3 regions of the Lacticaseibacillus huelsenbergensis genome follow, and region 1 is predicted to be linked to each of the others. Evidence: predicted binding sites of a transcription regulator. Region 1 holds the regulator's gene; each other region holds the start of a gene.
What was found. Region 1 encodes HrcA, which represses chaperone genes, less so after heat shock. Its sites were predicted from a motif close to TTAGCACTCNNNNNNNNNGAGTGCTAA; they were not measured.

Region 1 (3,283 bases):
GACGGATTCATCGCGCCAAGGACGTGTATGTCGCGATTGCCAACGCCAGAAAAGTCGGTTTTGATAATCTGTCGATTGATTTGATTTTCCGATTACCTGATCAAAGCCGGGACGATTTTTTAAATAGTCTACAAAAAGCCCTCGATTTAAATTTACCGCATTATTCGACGTATTCACTCATTCTTGAACGGAAAACCATCTTTTATAATTTGATGCGCCAAGGCAAATTGCGCTTGCCAACGCAGGATGTCGAAGCCGATATGTATCAGGATGCCATTGATCTAATGGAGGCACACGGCAGACATCAATATGAAATCAGTAATTTTGCCAAAGATGGTTATCAATGCCAACACAATCTGCTTTACTGGCAAAATGACAAGTACTTCGGCTTTGGAGCTGGTGCGTTTGGTTATCTTGGGCGCGATCGGTATCACAATTATGGTCCGATCAAACAGTACCTAACGCCGCTTCACACCGATCATTTACCGGTTTTGGCCCATCATTTGGTTCCGGTTTCCGAACAAATTGAAGAAGAAATGTTCCTTGGCTTGCGAACCATGCGCGGCGTAAGTGAAAAACGCTTCTATCAGCGCTATCATCTGACCGTTGATGCCGTTTATGGCGAGACCGTACCTGAGTTGGAAAGCCAAGGCTTGTTACAGCGCGATGATGGTTTCATTCGGCTGACCAACAAGGGCAAGTTTTTAGGCAACGAAGTCTTTCAACAGTTTTTGCTTGACGAGCCGCTTATTTAAACGGCTCTTTTTTCTTGAAAAAATGGCCGCCACTGGCTAGAAACACCGAAAACACTGAAGATTTTAGCAATGTCGCCTTGACTTTGCTAACAGTGCTTGGTATATTATTCAGTGTATTAGCACTCGTGCGAAACGAGTGCTAAAGGTGAGGTGAGAAAATGTTGACGAAACGGCAAGTGCTCGTCTTAAAAGAAATCATCCGCCTGTTTACTGAAAGCGGAGAGCCGGTTGGTTCAAAGCGATTGATGCGCGAGCTGCCCATTCATGTCAGTTCCGCCACAATCCGTAATGATATGGCGTCGCTAGAAGATGCCGGTTTGATCACCAAGACCCACAGCAGTTCCGGGCGCGTACCGTCAACGCAAGGCTATCGTTATTATCTCGATCACCTTGTTGAACCGGTGCGTGTTTCGCATCAAGAACTGGCGACTATCAAGCAGGCATTTAGCCAGCGATACAATAAGATGGATGAGATTGTTGCGCAAAGTGCGCAAATTTTGTCTAATCTGACGAGTTACACGGCCATTAGCTTGGGACCTGAAGTAACCAATATCAAGCTGACAGGTTTTCGCCTTGTTCCATTAGGCAATCACCAAGTCATGGCGATTTTGGTCACGAATAACGGTAACATTGAAAACCAGGTCTTTACCGTATCGCAAAACATCTCATCCGATGAGCTCGAAAAGGCGATTCGAATTGTCAATGATCAACTCGTTGGACTGCCACTAATTCAAGTTGCACAGCGGCTGAAAACCGATGTGCCTTCGATGTTAATGCAGTATCTGACCAGTCCTGAAGGCTTCTTGGATATCTTCGGTAACGTTTTGAAATCTGCTGCTTCCGAGCGCTTTTACGTTGGCGGGCGGTTGAATCTGATGGATTACCTAGGCGATTCCGATATCCATGAACTGAAAAAGATTATGTCATTGATTGACGCTGATCACGGTGATCTGACGGAACTGCTTGGCGGACCGATTCGTCAAACGCCGGTTCAAGTACGCTTGGGTCCAGAGCTTAAGCCAATTGATTTGGCCAACCTCAGTTTAATCACCGCTAGCTACGATGTTGGTGACCACGGCACCGGGATGATCGCCTTGCTAGGCCCGACGCAGATGCCTTATTCGAAAATGATCGGACTGCTGGATGTTTTCCGTGAAGAGCTGGCAAAACGGTTGACGGATTATTATGCCAACTTTGATCAATAAAAATTAAAAAATATTTGTTAGTGTGGATCCATGAATGCCAGCAAATATGGTTTAAAGGGAGGATACCATGGCAGAAAAAAAAGCAAAGCAAACTGCAGCAGATACCGCCAAACAGGCAAAACAACCTGCTGAAGCGTCAGGATCTTCGCTTAAAGAAGACATTCTGAAAGAAAGCATCGCTGATCTCAATGATCAACTAAAAAGCAGCCAACATGATGGCGAGCAGTTGAAAAAAGAACGTGATGAATTCGAAGATAAATATCTGCGGGCAGCCGCGGAAATTCAAAATATGAATCATCGGTTCGAAAAAGAGCAACAGAAACTGCTGAAGTATGACGGCCAGAAGTTAGCAAAGGCGATTTTGCCAGTTGTCGATAATCTTGAACGTGCGCTTGCAACCGAGGCCAAAGATGATAGTGCTGCTTCATTGAAAAAGGGTGTCCAGATGGTTTATGACCACTTGGAACGCGCTTTGAAAGAGAACGGCATCACTGCCATTGATGGCACAGGCGAAAAATTTGATCCGAATACCCAACAGGCCGTACAAACAGTCGCGGCTGATGACAAACACGCAGCTGATACTGTCGCGCAGGTCCTGCAAAAAGGGTATTATCTCAAAGATCGCGTTTTACGCCCTGCTATGGTCGTTGTTGCTAAATAATTAAACTGAAAATAAAGAAGGTATAACAATATGAGTAAAGTTATTGGTATTGACTTAGGAACCACCAACTCAGCTGTTGCGGTTTTGGAAGGCAATCAGCCAAAGATCATTACAAATCCTGAAGGCAATCGGACCACACCGTCTGTTGTTGCGTTTAAAGATGGTGAAATTCAAGTCGGTGAAGTTGCCAAGCGTCAGGCAATTACCAACCCGGACACGATTGTTTCGATCAAACGCCACATGGGCGAAGCCAACTACAAAGTTAAGGTTGGCGACAAGGAATACACCCCTCAGGAAATTTCAGCGATGATTCTGCAATACATCAAGAAATTTTCTGAAGACTATCTGGGCGAACCGGTTAAGGATGCCGTTATTACCGTGCCGGCTTACTTCAATGACAGCCAACGTCAGGCTACCAAGGATGCCGGTAAAATTGCCGGTTTGAATGTACAGCGGATCATCAACGAACCAACCGCCTCAGCATTGGCTTATGGCTTGGACAAAGGCGACAAGGATGAAAAGATTCTGGTTTATGACCTTGGCGGTGGGACCTTTGATGTTTCCATTCTGCAATTAGGTGATGGCGTCTTTGAAGTTCTGTCAACCAATGGCGATACCCATTTGGGCGGGGATGATTTTGATAACAAGATCATCAACTGGTT
Region 2 (3,283 bases), 630 kb from region 1:
TTCGTACTTGCGCGGCGCTTTTTTAGCCGGCGGATCGGTGAATAATCCGGAAACATCGCGCTATCACCTGGAAATTTATTCATTATATGCCGATCACAATGCCGGCATTTTGAAAATGATGAATCATTTCAACCTGAATGCGCGTACCGTCGAACGCCGAAGCGGCTATATTGTTTATTTAAAAGAAGCCGAAAAAATCGCGGATTTCCTGCAGGTGATCGGGGCAACGAATGCGATGCTTAAGTTCGAAGATGTCCGGATTGTGCGCGATATGCGTAACTCGGTGAACCGCCTCGTTAATTGCGAAACGGCGAATATGAACAAAACCATTGATGCGGCCCAGAAACAAATTGAGAATATCAACTATCTTAAAGATCATGTGGGGTTGGATAATCTGCCAACCAAACTGCGCGAAATTGCCGTTTTGCGCTTAGCCCATCCGGATGTCTCGTTGCAGGAGTTGGGTGCCATGGTTCCGGGTGGGACAATTTCGAAGTCAGGCGTCAATCATCGGTTGCGCAAACTCAATCAGATTGCTGAGGGTTACCAGCAACCGGAAGATGCCTAGCAGCTATGATAATTGCAAGATAAGCAAAAAGTCATATTTATAAGATAATGCCTTTGTTTCCTCAAGATAATCGTGTACAATGTAACCGACATCAAGTTATTTGATGTAGGCGTTTGAACGACCCGGCTGCCACTTTTAGGACGCTAAAAACTGTCCGGCAGTGCGCTGGTTGACGAGTGCCACGACAAGAAACATGAGTCAGTTTACATTCGGATTTGCAGTGATGTTATTACCAGATGAAGTGGTAATTGTCACGTTCAGCGGGATACAATTGTTGCTTAGGTTTTAGGAGGAAGCACTATGGTCAAACCGATCACATTAAATGAACAACTTTGTTTTGCAATTTACAAGGCACAGAAACAATATAATCATTTCTATGCTCAGGCATTGGCGCCATTTAAGTTGACTTATCCGCAGTACATTACGTTGCTGTCGCTGTATGAACACGGCACGATGTCGGTTAAGCAGGTGGGCCAAACACTTGAGTTGGACAGCGGTACTTTGACACCATTAATGAAGCGTCTGGAAAAAGATGGCTGGATCAGCCGCAAACGATCAACCGAAGATGAACGTCGCGTTGATGTTAGCTTGACGCAAAAGGCTTTGGACGCTCGCGACGAGATTTTTGAACATGTTGGCTCCTGCATGGAATTGATGAATTTGCCGCAAACTGAATATGATCGTATCAAGACTGAGGTAACGCGTGTCGATGAGCATCTGAGTGCTATCGCTGACGACGCCTACCCACAAGTCTGAACGATTTTTATAAGGTCAAAGATTGTGATTAAAATCTTTGACCTTATTTGACTTTAGCAGTATACTTAGCACTGTACTTTAAAGAGTGCTAAAAAACGATTTTCAGGAGGTTAGGACATGCTAGTACCTACCGTCGTTGAACAAACCAGTCGTGGCGAACGTGCTTACGACATTTACTCACGTCTATTAAAAGACCGGATCATCATGTTGTCCGGTGAAGTAAACGATCAAATGGCAAACTCGGTCATCGCCCAGTTACTTTTTCTTGATGCACAGGATTCTGAAAAGGACATTTACCTTTACATCAACAGTCCCGGTGGTGTGATCACCAGCGGCTTGGCGATGCTTGATACCATGAACTTCATCAAGTCCGATGTTCAGACCATTGCTATTGGGATGGCTGCATCCATGGCATCTGTCCTGTTAGCCGGTGGCACGAAAGGCAAACGCTTTGCTTTGCCGAATTCGACCATTTTAATCCATCAGCCTTCAGGTGGTGCCCAAGGTCAGCAAACCGAAATCGAAATTGCGGCCGAAGAAATTTTGAAGACACGTAAAAAGATGAACCAGATCCTGGCCGATGCAACAGGTCAGACAGTTGAGCAAATCAAGAAGGATACTGAACGTGATCACTATATGAGCGCTCAGGAAGCCAAGGATTACGGCTTGATTGATGATATTCTGGTTAATAAGAATAATCAAAAATAAAGGTTTAAACGAATTGGCACACCGCTTTGGTTAGCGGTGTGTTTTTTTCGTGGGAGTGGAAGGACGGGTAGAAGGAATTTGAGGATAACCGCCGAGAATGAATCAGTATAGGCAGTGAAAAAATAAGGTTTGGGGGCAATCCGGTTCCGAAACGCGCTCACTGGGCCAGAAACCTGCGTGTAAGGACCTTGGTCGCAATGGTGCAGACCGTGACTGAAGTTCTCCGACGCAAAAACGCGCTCACAGTCGCAGAAATCTACGTGTAAGGACCTCAAGCCTAAATGGCCAAAGACCAGCCATTTAGGCTTGAGGCCACTTACACTCCGATTTCTAAGCGCTCCTGCTCACGCTCTACATAAAAAGACTTGCAAATTGCCCCCTGATTGAGTAATATAATTAGGTACTTGCGCGGTTAGTGTAATGGATCGCACGTGAGATTCCGGTTCTCGAAATCCGGGTTCGACTCCCGGGCTGCGCAGAATTCCAGTCATATGGAAAATACCGAAAATAGAAAAGTCCGCTATGGCGGGCTTTTTGTTTGCCATAATGTGTTTGTAGGACGCAAATGTCGCTGATCAGCATAGCCCTTTTTAAGCTAAGAAAACGCCAAATGAAATCGCTCCCTCACCAAATAGCAGTTTCGCTTGAAAAATGCTCAAAACAGAACAAGCAGTGATGAAAGAACCCATGACTGGCTGTGTGTAGGCTGTTGAAATAGACCGAAATACAGTGCATGAAAATTTCATTAGAAGCAAGCCGAAACCCCTGATATCAAAAAGCCGCAGCGAGGTTGCCGAAACTGGTAAATGCCGAACGTTTGAATCATTCTTGAAGTAGATGTTCAAACTTAGCCGGTTTTGTGATTACTTTGAGACGATTTAGGCAACAGACTTGCGATAAAGCGGAACCCCTGCTACAATTGGTTTTGTTGGTAAGGGAAAACAGCAAACGTTGGGTTCCTAATTTTTTTCAGCTTGCTGGGTCGGCAAACGACTCGGAGGGACGTGAAATGACCCATTAAAGAAGGACGTGCCTTATGCATACTGAACTTGCGTGGCTCAAAGCGATCGCGCCTGATCTGATGGGCGTCGTCACTAAACGCTATCAGGTCCTTCAATTTATTAACTGGATGGCACCGGTTGGTCGGCGAACGTTAGCCGAACAGATGAAGATTTCAGAACGCGCGTTACGTACAGAAACAGATTTTTTGCGCGGACAGGGACTTTTAGAAAGTTCGAAATCTGGCATGGT
Region 3 (3,283 bases), 1.3 Mb from region 1:
ACACAACTGTATAAGCACAAGGTTGGCGATACGATTAAGCTCACCGTGTATCGCGAAGGTCAGCAACAAACCGTTTCGTTTAAACTGACCCAGACGACCAGCGATTTAAAGAATTAAATTAGAAAATCCCCGATTGAGAATGTTCGGTTCTTGGTCGGGGATTTTTTAGATTCATTTGCGTAGTTAGTCGGAAGCGGTTTCCCAAATTTTAACGAAAGTTTAGCGAATAACCTGTGGAAAAGTTCAAGAAAAAGTTTTGTCAAGAGTGGGTAACTTTTTGGTAAAAGTGCTCATTGACCTGTGGATAACTCTGTGGATACTGTTCATAACTAAGATTTTCGGGTGTGATTAAGTTGTCCACCGATCTGGGGATAACTTGTGGATAAACTTTTTTTACTTGTGACAAAACGTTTGTTCCCAGCCATGGGAGCGGGATTGGTGCGCTGAAGTTTGTGAAATCGAACGATTAAAAACTGTGGATGACTGCGTTCGAAAAATTTTTTACTTGAATTTTTCGAATCGTCTATTTGGTGTCAATTCCAGTTCTTCATACTATATTTTGGGTGTCAAGTTACGCACATGTGGATAACCCGTGTGGACAACCTGTTGTTGATTGCGAAAAACTCGGAATTTGACTTCTGGGGACAAACTGGATACCATAAAGATGGTAAATAAGTTGTGCACAATGTATTTGAAAGGATGGTCCAACATGAAGATCACGATCAAACCAGCTGCGGTGACTTATTTGAACAACCATGTTGCCAAGGATCAACATTTGTTCCTGGCATTGGATGATGGTTCGAGTAAGTATTCCAAATTAGGCGGTTCCTGTGCCATTGGCAATAAGTACCAAATTGTCGTGACGGATACGGACGATCAGGATTATGCACTGCCGCTAGAAAACGACGCCGGTTTCAACTTGACGACCGGTGATCCGGAGACAGATTATTTCGGCAGCGGGCTAACGCTTGATTTCAAGAATGCTTCGTTAGCTTTGCGCGATGATAGCGGCATTTTGGACGGCGCGGTGACACTGAACCACGTGACGGCAAAACCGCAATCCGATGACAAGCGGCGTGAAGAAATGAAATCCTTGGGCGGCAAGATTTGCTAAATAGCGGATCGTTGTTGCGAGTTCCAAGAGCAGAAACTGTGAGTTAGCAAAGGTTAGAAGAACAAAAATTAGCACTCGTGCATGACGAGTGCTAATTTTTGTGTTATACTTTATGTGTTCTAAGGGAACAGCAATGACGTCAATGTCCATAACGCGTTCGCAGTCGCAGAAATCTCCGTGTAAGGACTTCAGACGTAAATGGCCAAAGTTCAGCCATTCACGTCTGAAGCCGCTTACACTCCGATTTCTAAGCGCTCCTGCTCACGCTCACTATATTGAAAGGAAGTTTTCGATGATGGCTAATGATCTTATGCGGCGCAATGATTGGTTGGATGATCCATTCTTCAATGATTTAGGACGGCATATTTTTGACAGCTTCACGCCGAGTCGTGGCGGTGATAGCAGTCGCCTGCTGAAAACGGATATTCAGGAAAATGACAAGTCATATGTTGTGAAGGTAGATGTTCCCGGTATCGAGAAGCCAAACATTAATCTGAGTTACGATCATGGCATTCTGAGTGTTGCGGTTAAGCATGAAGAGCAAGCCGATCATTCAGACAACGAAGGCAATATGCTGATGTCTGAACGCAGCTATGGTCGGATGAGCCGCAGCTATCGGTTGCCAAATGTTGATGAGGGTAAGATCAGCGCTAAAGTCACTGATGGTGTCTTGACGATTGATCTGCCTAAGTTGACAGGCGATCAAGAAGGAAGCCATCAGATCACGATTGACTAATTCGAATCTGTTTGCCTAGCAACACAAGTCACGACAAAGATTCTCATCGGGAAACCGGTGGGAATCTTTTTTTCGTGTGAGCGTGAGCCGACCCCTGCGCCGGGGAGCGCGTTATCGAAAGCAGAAGTGTCACGTATAAGATTCAGAGACCATCTTGGCAGCGGATTCTTTCGAACCATTCCCAATCCCATGTGAAATTGACGCACAAATAAGCTTCAATCCGCGAATCTTTTACCTGCAAAGGCGTATAATGGAAGGTAAATATTAGGGATGCCAAAAAATAAACCGGGTACATCATTACCGTTAAAGCGGCAAAAGGGCGCGGTGTTAACGGGATCTTTCCCAGTAAGTTAGTCCAAGCTGAATTGGGCGTTGCGTGAAAAACATTTTCCAAGCCAGATTATATTCGTTCTAAAAAGGATTGCTTTTTCAGATTGTAATGGTTATAATTAAGGTACTTAGGAAAAGGGAGTGGCAACAATGAAGAAGAACTGGCAGTTAATGATGGTGCTCGCTGTAAGTGCCGTTGCGCTGGTCTTTGCGTTCGTATTAAAACAGCCATTGATTGCTCAGGGGCTAATCACGGTGATGGGGTCGATTATCGCCTTGATTATGTTCGGGGGCATGGTGAAAACAATTCGGTCCGGTAACTTTGGGGTGGACTTATTAGCCATTACGGCGGTTGTCGCAACGTTGGCAGTCGGTCAGTACTGGGCATCGATGATTGTGTTGCTCATGTTAACCGGTGGCGATGCGCTGGAAGATTTTGCTGCGACAAAAGCCAGCAGCGAATTGAAACAGTTGTTGGAAAATGCACCGACAACGGCTCATCGGATGGTTGATGGTCACGTTGAAGATGTTGATGTTGATGCGGTCCAAGTCGGTGAAACGATCTTGGTTAAGCCGCGGGAAGTTGTTCCAGTCGATGGTACGGTTTTGGCAGGCGAGAGTTTGGTCGATGAAGCCAGTTTAACCGGTGAGTCTAAACCAGTTGCCAAAAACGCAGGTACGGATATCATGTCCGGGACAATTAACGGTGATGCTGCGTTAACCGTTAAAGTTACCCAGCGTGCCGAAGATAGTCAGTATCAAGGGATTATCAAATTAGTTAAGGAATCAGAAGCACGGCCGGCGCATTTTGTCCGGATGGCCGATCGCTATGCGGTACCGTTCACTTTGATCGCTTATGTGATTGCCGGTCTAGGCTGGTACTTGTCAGGCGATCCGGTTCGGTTTGCCCAAGTGCTCGTTGTTGCTTCGCCATGTCCGCTGATTTTGGCGGCACCGATTGCGATGGTCTCCGGCATGAGCCGCAACAGTCGTAACGGGATTATCGTCAAGTCAGGCACCACACTTGAAAAACTTAGTGATGCCCGGACGTTTGCGTTTGATAAAACCGGTACGGTGACGCGCGGTATTTTAAAAGTGGCGGC

Region 2: a site for HrcA is predicted at 1,390-1,416, ahead of clpP (ATP-dependent Clp endopeptidase proteolytic subunit ClpP). Genes of this name have one in related genera too.
Region 3: a site for HrcA is predicted at 1,183-1,209, ahead of LHUE1_RS04795 (Hsp20/alpha crystallin family protein). Genes of this name have one in related genera too.

What each region holds. Positions count from the first base shown of each region.
Region 1 is NZ_CP120687.1:2,816,334-2,819,616, reverse strand. Features, by position in the region: gene hemW (radical SAM family heme chaperone HemW) at 1-755, shown strand, start outside; gene hrcA (heat-inducible transcriptional repressor HrcA) at 914-1,960, shown strand; gene grpE (nucleotide exchange factor GrpE) at 2,028-2,621, shown strand; gene dnaK (molecular chaperone DnaK) at 2,652-3,283, shown strand, end outside.
Region 2 is NZ_CP120687.1:2,184,805-2,188,087, forward strand. Features, by position in the region: gene whiA (DNA-binding protein WhiA) at 1-568, shown strand, start outside; gene LHUE1_RS10085 (MarR family winged helix-turn-helix transcriptional regulator) at 869-1,324, shown strand; gene clpP (ATP-dependent Clp endopeptidase proteolytic subunit ClpP) at 1,442-2,032, shown strand; tRNA gene LHUE1_RS10095 (tRNA-Arg) at 2,439-2,510, shown strand; gene LHUE1_RS10100 (sugar-binding transcriptional regulator) at 3,069-3,283, shown strand, end outside.
Region 3 is NZ_CP120687.1:1,070,195-1,073,477, reverse strand. Features, by position in the region: gene LHUE1_RS04805 (S1C family serine protease) at 1-117, shown strand, start outside; gene LHUE1_RS04800 (iron-sulfur cluster biosynthesis family protein) at 710-1,114, shown strand; gene LHUE1_RS04795 (Hsp20/alpha crystallin family protein) at 1,410-1,850, shown strand; gene LHUE1_RS04790 (heavy metal translocating P-type ATPase) at 2,331-3,283, shown strand, end outside.